2 regions of the Micromonospora sp. Llam0 genome follow, and region 1 is predicted to be linked to the other one. Evidence: riboswitches for the same ligand, from Rfam matches in the RefSeq annotation. Region 1 holds a riboswitch; the other holds the start of a gene.

Region 1 (5,120 bases):
CCACCGGGGTGTGTGCCGACCGGTGCTCCAGCAGCAGATCCCGGGCCCGGGCCAGCTGCCAGGTCCGGCTGCGCGACGCCGGGTTGTAGATCGCGATCACCAGGTCGGCGCGGGCGGCGGCGAGCAGCCTCCGCTCGATCACCGGCCAGGGTTTGAGCCGGTCCGACAGCGACAGCACGCAATAGTCGTGCCCGAGTGGTGCCCCCACCCGGGCGGCCACCGCCTGGGCGGCGGTCACGCCGGGCAGCACCCGGACCGGCACGTCCTTCCAGCGGGGCTCCGCAGCGACCTCCAACACCGCCGTGGCCATCGCGAACACCCCGGGATCGCCGGAGGAGACCACCGCGACCCGGGCTCCGTCGGCCGCCAGCCGAAGCGCGTACGCGGCCCGCTGCGCCTCGACCTGGTTGTCCGACGGATGCCGACGTTGCCGGGGGTTGGCCGGCACCCGGTCCAGGTACGGTCCGTACCCGACCAGGTCGTCGGCGGCCGCGAGAGCGGCCTGGGCCTGCGGGGTGATCCAGTCCCGGCCGGCCGGTCCGAGGCCGACCACCACCACCTCTCCCCGGCCGGACCGGGCAGTCTCGACGGCGCTCGCCGCGACGGTGCCACCGCGCCGGCTGGCCAGCAACGCCAGGGAGAAGTACGGCACGGACTCCGGGGCGACGCCGGCCAGCGGCTCGACACGTTCCGCCCCGGTGCTGGCCCGTTCGACGTACCACGCGTCGTCGAGCCGGCCGGCGGCGGTCAGCGCGTCGCGTACCGCCGGGAAGGTCCGGCCCAGCTTGAGCACGGCGGCAGCGTCGGTGTCGGCCAGTCGTCGGGTCAGCTCCGCACCGGACAGCGTGCCGGGCAGGACGGTGAGCACCTCGTCGGCCTCCACCAACGGCCGGCCGAGGGCGGCGGCAGCACCGCTCATCGAGGTGACGCCGGGCACCACCTCGGTCGGGTACCGGTCGGCCAGCCGCTTGTGCAGGTGCATGTAGGAGCCGTAGAACAGCGGGTCGCCCTCGGCGAGCACGACCACGGTCCGACCGGCGTCGAGATGGGCGGCGAGCCGGCGCGCGCAGTCGGCGTAGAACTCGTCCATCGCCGCCCGGTAGCCGCCAGGGTGGCTGCTGCGCTCGGTGGTCACCGGGTAGACCAACGCCTCCTCGATCTGTCCCGCGCGTAGGTACGGCTCGGCGATGGACCGGGCGACGCTGCGACCGTGCCGGGCGCTGTGGTGCACGATCACGTCGGCGGCGGTGATCAGCCGGGCCGCCTTCACGGTGACCAGTTCCGGGTCACCCGGGCCGAGGCCGACACCGTACAGCTGGCCTGCTCCGCCACGACGCGCGTTCAACGCCCCACCTGTCCCTCGTCGTCGTTGGCGATCGCGTTGAGCGCGGCGGCGGCCATCGCGCTGCCGCCGCGTCGTCCCCGGACCACCAGGTGTTCCAGTCCACCATGGTCGATCAAAGCCTGCTTGGACTCGGCCGCGCCGATGAAACCGACCGGTACGCCGAGCACCGCCGCCGGCCGGCCGGCACCGGCGTCGACCAGCTCCAACAGCCGGAACAGCGCAGTCGGTGCGTTGCCGACGGCGACCACCGCGCCGTCGAGGCGGTCGACCCACAGTTCGACAGCCGCAGCGCTGCGAGTGGTGCCCAGCCGATCGGCCAGCTCCGGCACCCGGGGGTCGGACAGGGTACAGAGCACCGGGTTGTCGGCCGGCAGCCGGCGCCGGGTGACGCCGGCGGCGACCATGGTGGCGTCGCAGAGGATCGGCGCACCGGCCCGCAACGCGCCCTGGGCGGCGGCCACCACCTGCGGCGAGAAGACCAGGTCGTCGACCAGGTCGACCATCCCGCAGGAGTGGATCATCCGCACCGCGACCCGGGCCTGCTCGGCGGTGAATCGGCTCAGGTCGGTCTCGGCACGGATGGTGGCGAACGACTGCCGGTAGATCTCGGCCGCGTCGCGGACATGGCCCATCATGGCTCCTCACGTGCGGTCTGGACGGCCGCGCCGAGAGCGGCCCCGGTCGGGAGGTGGACGCTGGTCCGGTCGGGGACGTCGATCTGGTACCCGTCACCGGTGGCGGTCACCCGGACCACCGGCCCGGCCGGGGTGCCGCAGCCACGCTCACAGCCGATCCAGTGCACCGGCAGGCGGTGACGGCGCCCCGGTGCTGGCACATCGCCGGTCGGGGCCGGCCGCCCGGCGTGCGTCGCTGCCGCGTCGGCGCGCACGTCGGCCCGCGACCGGGCACAGCCCGGCAGCCCCGCGCAGGCGGTCACTCCGAGCCACGGCGAGCCGGGGTCGGTAACCAGCCCGGCGCAGGTGAACCGGTCCGCCCAACCGGCGGGGTCGGTCACCCGGGGCAGCACCATCCCCCGCCACGGCGTGATCCGCAGCTGCGGCGACGCGGCCGCGAGCAGGTCGACCTGGTCGACTGTCAACCGTCCCAACGGGACCGCCACGACGAGGGCGAAGCCGCCGTCGGGTCGGTGCCGCACCCCGACCGGCACGGCGGGGCCGCCGGCCGGCGTCGGTGGTTGCCACCGCCGCGCGGTACGCCGTACCCCGGGTGCGGCGCCGGCCCGGGTCACGACGCGGTCCAGCGCTGCCGGAGTCAGGTCATCGAGGCGCCACGCGCTGCCGGCCGCCGCGTCCGGATCGTCCAGGAAGGCACGGGCGGCGGCGACCGCGGCCCGTACCGCGTCGGCGGGCCGAGACCGCAGCCCGTGGTCGCTACCGGCGAGCAGCACGGCCACGTCGTCGTCCGGACCGGGCAGTAGACCGACGTCGGCTCGGGACGCGACAGTGTCGCCTCGGCCGTCGTCGACGGCGAAGAGGAACCGCCCGGAGAGCCGGGCCAGGTCCGGCTCCGCGCAGATCGCCGCGTCGAGGGCGCGGACCTGCGCCCCGACGTCCCAGGCCGCCGGGGTGTCGATGTCGGCGAGGGCGGAGCCGAGGATGTTGCGGACCCGTTCGTGCGTGGTAGACGGCAGCAGCCCGGCGGCGCGCAGCCGGGCGGCGAGCGGTCCGGTGGCGGCGGCCGCGACCGCGCGCACCTGGACGTTTGCCCGGCTGGTCAGTTCGAGATGTCCATCACCATGGTCACGGGCGACGGCGGCCAGCAGCCGGAGCTGGACGGCGGTGAGCAGCCCTCCGGGGCAGCGGATCCGGGCCAGCAGGCCGTCGGCGGCCGGGTGCAGTTGCAGGGCGCCGGGGCAGGCATCGGGTGCGCCCCGGGCGGGCGACGATGGCAAGGCGGGCACCCGGCGGATACTACGGGTCGTCCCCGGAAGGCGGCCGCCGCACGGCGAGTACATCACACCTTGACGAAACGTCCGCCGGTCGTGACAGTGTTCGGTAGCCAGACGCGGCGACAAGCGGAGGAAGTCCGGTGTGAATCCGGTGCGGTCCCGCCACTGTCACCGGGGAGCAGACCCCACCGACGGCCACGGTCCCCTTAGTCGGGTGCCGGAAGGCCGGGGCGAGCGTTGATCCGGGAGCCAGGAGACTCCGGTCGCCGCGACCGACGACCCGGGGCGCGGACCCCGAGGGAGGACCGGGCGTCCGATGATGCTACTTTTGTCCACTTCAGATACTGATCTGCTGAGTGGGCGGGCCAGCGGTGCCGCCTGGCGCCTGGCAAACCCGGCCCGGCTGTCGGTCGACGACCTTCCGCAGCTGCTGTCCGGCGTCGACCTGGTGGTGGTCCGGCTGCTCGGCGGCCGCCGAGCCTGGCCGGACGGGCTGGACGCGCTGCTGGCCGGGCCCCGTCCGGTGGTGGTGCTCAGCGGTGAGCAGGCCCCGGACGCCGCCCTGATGGAGCTCTCCACCGTACCGGCCGGAGTGGCCGCCGAGGCGCACGCCTACCTGGCCCACGGCGGCCCTCCGAACCTGGCCGAACTGCACCGATTCCTGTCCGACACGGTGCTGCTCACCGGGCACGGCTTCGCCGCGCCACGGCCGGCCCCGGAGTGGGGCGTGCTGGAGCGCGCGACGACGCCGGACGGACCGGGCCGGCCGACCGTGGCGGTGCTCTACTACCGGGCCCACCACCTGGCCGGCAACACCGGTTTCGTGCACGCGCTGTGCGACGCGGTCGACGCCGCCGGCGGCCGGGCACTGCCGGTCTACTGCGCCTCGCTGCGCTCCCCCGACCAGCGGCTGCTGGCCACCCTGCGGCAGGCCGACGCCCTGGTGGTGACGGTGCTGGCCGCCGGCGGGACCCGACCGGCGACCGCCGGCGCCGGGGGCGACGACGACGCCTGGGACGTCGGCGCCCTCGCCGAGCTGGACGTGCCGATCCTGCAGGGACTCTGCCTGACCAGCTCCCGGCAGACCTGGGCGGCCACCGACGACGGGCTGTCCCCGTTGGACGCGGCGACCCAGGTGGCGATCCCGGAGTTCGACGGCCGGCTGATCACCGTGCCGTTCTCGTTCAAGGAGATCGACGCCGACGGGCTGTCGGTCTACGTCGCCGACCCGCAGCGGGCCGCCCGGGTGGCCGGCATCGCGGTGCGTCACGCCGCGCTGCGGCACGTCGCGGCGGGCGACAAACGGATCGCGGTGCTGCTGTCGGCGTACCCGACGAAGCACGCCCGGATCGGCAACGCGGTCGGGCTCGACACCCCCGCCAGTGTGCTGGCTCTGCTGTCGACGTTGCGCGACGCCGGCTACGACGTCGGGCCGTCGGACGGCCCCGACGCGGTCCCCGGGCTGGCTGACGGCGACGGCGACGCGTTGATGCACGCGCTGATCGCCGCCGGCGGGCAGGACCCGGACTGGCTGACCGAGGATCAGCTGGCCGGCAACCCGGTGCGGATCCCGGCCGCCGACTACCGCCGCTGGTACGCCGAGTTCCCGGCCGAGCTGCGTGACCAGGTCGAACGGCACTGGGGTCCGCCACCGGGCGAGCTGTACGTGGACCGGTCCCGGAATCCGGACGGCGAGATCGTGCTCGCCGCACTGCGCGCCGGCAACATCGTGCTGCTGGTGCAGCCGCCACGCGGCTTCGGGGCCAACCCGGTGGCCATCTACCACGACCCGGACCTGCCGCCGAGCCACCACTACCTGGCCGCGTACCGGTGGCTGGAGCACGGCTTCGGCGCGCACGCCGTGGT
Region 2 (5,120 bases), 3.3 Mb from region 1:
GCTGGACTGGCGTAATCGGCGACAGCGAGAAATGGCCAGTCCGATTTAAGATCATCGCGGTCCCCCTGATGGATGATTTAGATAAAAAGCTACCGGTCGCCAGTTGGTCAGTCAAGGGGTAGCCGTCAATGTCTCTTGTTGATCTACCGGGGGAGTTTCATCCTCACCTGATCGTTTCGGTCTGGGCATCTCGCGCCTCCAGGGCGAGCGTTGGGTGATGGTCATCGCGTTGCGAGATAACTGCTGGTCATGGTGGTCCTGTCGGCTACGGTGAGGTCCGGGTGGGCTTCCGTGTGGACAGTCGGACTCGGACGAGTCGGCGGAGCCGAACAGGACCCGGTGGCCCCGCCGAGCGAGCCGGTGGCGGCGATCGCTGGCGGCCTGTTGGTCTCCTGCCAGGCCCCCCGAGGGGCATCCGCTGCGGGTACCGTCGGTCATCGCCCGGCTCGCCGAGTGCGCCGCCCTTGGCGGTGCCGCCGCCGTACGGGTCAACCACCCCGACGACGTACGGGCGGTGAAGTCCGCCGTGGACCTTCCGGTGATCGCGCTGCACAGGGAGCGGGCCGCCGACCGCGACCTGATCACCCCACGCTGGGAGCTGGTCGAGGCGCTCACCGCCGTCGGGGTCCGGACCGTCGCCGAGGGCCGGTTCGCCACCCCCGACCAGGTGCGTGCCGCGTTCGCCGCAGGCGCGCACGCGGCGGTCGTCGGAACCGCGATCACCGACCCGGCCGCGTTGACCCGGTGCCTCGCCGCGGCCGTTCCACGCCTGACCGGCCCGGCCGCTCCACGCCTGACCGGCCCGGCCGCTCCACGCCTGACCGGCCCGGCCGCTCCACGCCCGACCGGCCCGACCGGTGCCGCCAGCGCCGGCAGTTCGGCGAGCCTGGCTGGGCAGCACTGATGGAGGCAACCATGGCCGGCACCGGCGACCCGGTCACCATCGGTGTCGACATCGGAGGTACGAAGATCGCCGCCGCGCTCGTCGTCGCCGCCGGCACCGGTACCGGCGGCGCCATCGTGGTCGGCGGCGACGTGGTGGTGGGCCGGCACGGCTTCGCCGGCAGCGTCGGGCACCTGCCGGCCGCCCGGCGCCTCGGCCGCCGCTGTGGTTGCGGCGCGGTCGACCACGTCGAGGCGTACGCGGCCGGCCCGGCGATCGCCGCCGAGTACGCGGCCCGGACCGGTCGCGGTGCGGCACCGCCCCTGGAGGAGGTCGCGGCGGCGGCCGCCAACGGCGATCCGGTCGCGCTGGAGGTGACCGACCTGGCGGCCCGGGTGCTGGGCACCGGGCTGGCCACCGCCGCCAACCTGCTCGATCCCGAGGTGGTCGTCCTCGGCGGTGGTGTGGTCGGGCTCGGCGACCGGTTCGTCGCGGGCGTACGCGCCGCGCTGCACGCGGCGGCGCTGCCCGGGATCGACCGGCTGCCGGTGCGTACCGCCCGGCTCGGCAACGCCGCCGTGCTGGCCGGCGCCGCGCTGCTTGCCGGCCAGCTCAGCGCTGGCCGGTTCAGCGCTGGCCGAGGTCGATGACGGTCTCGGCACCCGCCGCCGCGCCGCCACCTTGTCTGCCGGTCGCCGGGTCGCCACCTCGTCCGCCCGTACCGCCGCCGCTGGCAGCGGCGGGCCGGGCCGATTGTCGGTCCGGATAGAGCCACAACGATCCGATTGCCAGGGCCACCAGCAGGTGTACGGCGGACTCGCCGCCCCCTTTGTGGATCCAGCCCCGCCAGCCCGGCATGACGCCCAGCAGCAGTTCGCGCCCCGCGTCGATGTCCGCCGGTGCGATGACGAACGAAAGGGCAATCAGCGCCACGGTCGACGCGCCGAAGCCGACGACCAGGCCCACCCGGCACAGTCGGGGCCGTCGCCGGGGCCCGGCGGTCAGCGCCCATGCGGCCAGGCTGCTCACCGCCGCGATTCCGAGCATCGCCAGGTACGGGGTGCGTGGCGAGGTGACACCGGCGAGGGTGTTGTTCAGGTCGAAGACCGCACCGGCCCGCAGCCCGGTCGCCTGGATGCTGAGCGCCCCGACGACGCCGACGAGCAGGGTACCGAGCACCGCCCCGTACAGACCCCATAGCACGCTTCTCACCCGACGGACCCTCCTCCCCGGACCCGGTGCGACCCGACGCCGCGACACGCCGAACACAGTATCTGGTGTTGTGTCTTCTGGCTCGCTCCCATATATGGTGTATCCCGCAGCTGGTTCGGCCACCCCTCGGCGGTGGTCGAGGCAAGAGGGAACCCGGTGGGAGTCCGGGACTGCCCCGCAGCGGTGAGTGGGAACGACCGCCGTCACCGAGCACTGGACCCGTGGCGGGTCCGGGAAGCGACGGCCAGTAGGCACCGGCACGACGCCCACGAGTCCGAAGACCTGCCAGCGTGCCGCACGCGTCGCGTGCGGTGGTCGAAGGCCGCGCGGGACGGCCGACGCCGACGACCGGTCCACGCCGGCGGAGCAGACCGCCAGGTGAGTGACCGGTGGCGTCCTCCCCGCGTGTCCGTCGACCGGTGGACAGGCACGACAAGGGGAACCGATGCAGGTACGCAAGCGCAACGGCGACACCGAACCGGTGGACGTCAACAAGATCGTCAAGGCGGTCGAACACTGGGTCGCCGACCTGGACGAGGTCGACCCGCTGCGGGTGGCGACCCGGACGATCAGCGGACTGTACGACGGGGCGACAACCGCCGAGCTGGACAAACTGTCGATCCAGACGGCGGCGGAGCTGATCGGCGAGGAACCGCAGTACTCGAAACTGGCGGCCCGGCTGCTCGCCGCCTACGTGGACAAGGAGGTCCGCGGCCAGCAGGTGGCCAGCTTCAGCCAGTCGATCCGATACGCCCACGGCCTCGGGCTGATCGGCGACGACACCGCCGCCTTCGTCGCCCGCAACGCCCGCAAACTCGACGACGCCGTCGACGTCGACGGCGACCTGCGCTTCGAGTACTTCGGGCTGCGAACGGTGGCCGACCGCTACCTGCTGCGGCATCCGCAGACCCGGCTGGTGGTGGAGACGCCTCAGTACTGGCTGCTGCGGGTGGCGTGCGGGCTGTCCCAGACGCCGGCCGAGGCGATCGACTTCTACCGGCTGATCTCCAGCCTGGCCTATCTGCCCAGCTCACCGACGTTGTTCAACTCAGGCACCCGGCACACCCAGATGTCGTCGTGCTTCCTGGTCGACTCGCCGCGCGACGAGCTCGACTCGATCTACGAGCGTTACCACCAGGTGGCGAAGCTGTCGAAGTTCTCCGGCGGGATCGGCATCTCCTGGTCGCGGATCCGTGGCCGGGGCGCGCTGATCCGGGGCACCAACGGCAGGTCGAACGGCATCGTGCCGTTCCTCAAGACCCTCGACGCCGGGGTCGCGGCGGTCAACCAGGGCGGCCGCCGCAAGGGCGCCGCCTGCGTCTACCTGGAGCCGTGGCACCCGGACGTCGAGGAGTTCCTGGAGCTGCGGGACAACACCGGTGAGGACGCCCGGCGCACCCACAACCTGAACCTGGCCAACTGGATCCCGGACGAGTTCATGCGCCGGGTCGAGGCGGACGCCGACTGGTCGCTGATCGACCCGTCCGACGCGCCGGAGCTGCCCGACCTGTACGGCGAGGCGTTCGACGAGGCGTACCGGGCGGCGGAGAAGAAGGCGGTCCGGACGGTCAAGGCCCGCGACCTGTACGGGCGGATGATGCGCACCCTGGCGCAGACCGGCAACGGGTGGATGACGTTCAAGGACGCCGCGAACCGGCTGTCCAACCAGACCGGCGAGCCGGGCAACACGATCCACCTGTCCAATCTGTGCACCGAGATCCTCGAGGTCAACAGCGACACCGAGACCGCCGTGTGCAACCTCGGGTCGATCAACCTCGGCGCGCACGTCACCGCCGACGGCGTCGACTGGGACAAGCTGCGCGCCACGGTCCGTACCGCCGTGGTGTTCCTCGACCGGGTAATCGACATCAACTACTACCCGGCGGCGCAGGCGGCGGCGTCGAACCCGCGCTGGCGTCCGGTCGGGCTGGGGCTGATGGGCCTGCAGGACGCGTTCTTCACGCTGCGGCTGCCGTTCGACTCGGTACCGGCCCGGGAGTTGTCCACCCGCGTACAGGAGGAAATCTTCCTGACCGCGCTGGAAACCTCCGCCGGGCTCGCCGAACGGTTCGGCCCGCATCCGGCGTACGCCGAGACCCGGGCCGCCCGGGGCGAGCTGCACCAGGACCTGTGCGGCGCCGAGCCGGGCCAGCCCGAGCGGTGGGCCCGACTCCGGTCGACGATCGCCGCACACGGCCTGCGGAACTCGCTGCTGGTCGCGATCGCGCCGACCGCCACGATCGCGTCGATCGCCGGCTGCTACGAATGCATCGAGCCGCAGGTGTCCAACCTGTTCAAGCGCGAAACCATGTCCGGGGAGTTCCTGCAGATCAACACGTACCTGGTCGGCGAGCTGAAGGCGCGCGGGCTGTGGACGGCACCGGTCCGGGAGCAGATCAAGCGGGCCGAGGGGTCGGTGCAGGGCCTCACGGACCTGCCCGCCGACGTGCGGGAGCTGTTCCGTACCGCGTGGGAGCTGCCGCAGCGGGCGCTGATCGACCTGGCCGCCGCCCGCGCCCCGTACGTCGACCAGTCGCAGTCGTTGAACCTGTTCCTCAGTGCGCCGACCATCGGCAAGCTGTCCTCGATGTACCTGTACGCCTGGAAGTCCGGGCTGAAGACCACCTACTACCTGCGGTCGCGTCCGGCGACCCGGATCCAGCAGGCCACCGTCGGCATCGCGCCGACCGCCGGGCCGGTCGCCGGGCCGGTCGTCGGGCCGGTCGTCGGGCCGGTCGTCGGGCCGGTCGTCGCGGCCGGCGCCGACGAGGCGTCGGCCTGTTACCTGGAAAACCCCGAAACCTGTGAGGCCTGCCAGTGACCGTCTCCGAAACCAGCACCGTCTCCGCGACCACTAGCGCCGCCACCAGTAACGCTGCTGGCGCGGGCCGACGGCAGTTGCTGCTCGACCCCGGCATGGACCTGACCCTGCGGCCGATGCGCTACCCACAGTTCTTCGACCGGTTCCGGGACGCGATCAAGAACACCTGGACGGTGGAGGAGGTCGACCTGCACTCCGACCTGC

What was found. A riboswitch is a leader RNA that binds a small molecule or an ion and turns the genes downstream of it on or off. The one in region 1 is predicted to bind cobalamin.
Region 2: it holds a riboswitch for cobalamin, as region 1 does, so the genes downstream of both, EDC02_RS22580 (ribonucleoside-diphosphate reductase subunit alpha) here and cobN (cobaltochelatase subunit CobN) in region 1, are expected to answer to the same signal.

The regions. Positions count from the first base shown of each region.
Region 1 covers NZ_RJJY01000001.1:1,852,651-1,857,770, reverse strand. Annotated here, with positions in the region: gene EDC02_RS08370 (precorrin-2 C(20)-methyltransferase) at 1-1,345, opposite strand, end outside; gene EDC02_RS08365 (precorrin-8X methylmutase) at 1,342-1,980, opposite strand; gene EDC02_RS08360 (precorrin-3B synthase) at 1,977-3,266, opposite strand; cobalamin riboswitch at 3,384-3,514, shown strand; gene cobN (cobaltochelatase subunit CobN) at 3,571-5,120, shown strand, end outside.
Region 2 covers NZ_RJJY01000001.1:5,186,823-5,191,942, reverse strand. Annotated here, with positions in the region: gene EDC02_RS41800 (hypothetical protein) at 515-904, shown strand; gene EDC02_RS22590 (ROK family protein) at 916-1,533, shown strand; gene EDC02_RS22585 (hypothetical protein) at 1,511-2,095, opposite strand; cobalamin riboswitch at 2,190-2,400, shown strand; gene EDC02_RS22580 (ribonucleoside-diphosphate reductase subunit alpha) at 2,541-4,916, shown strand; gene EDC02_RS22575 (ribonucleotide-diphosphate reductase subunit beta) at 5,012-5,120, shown strand, end outside.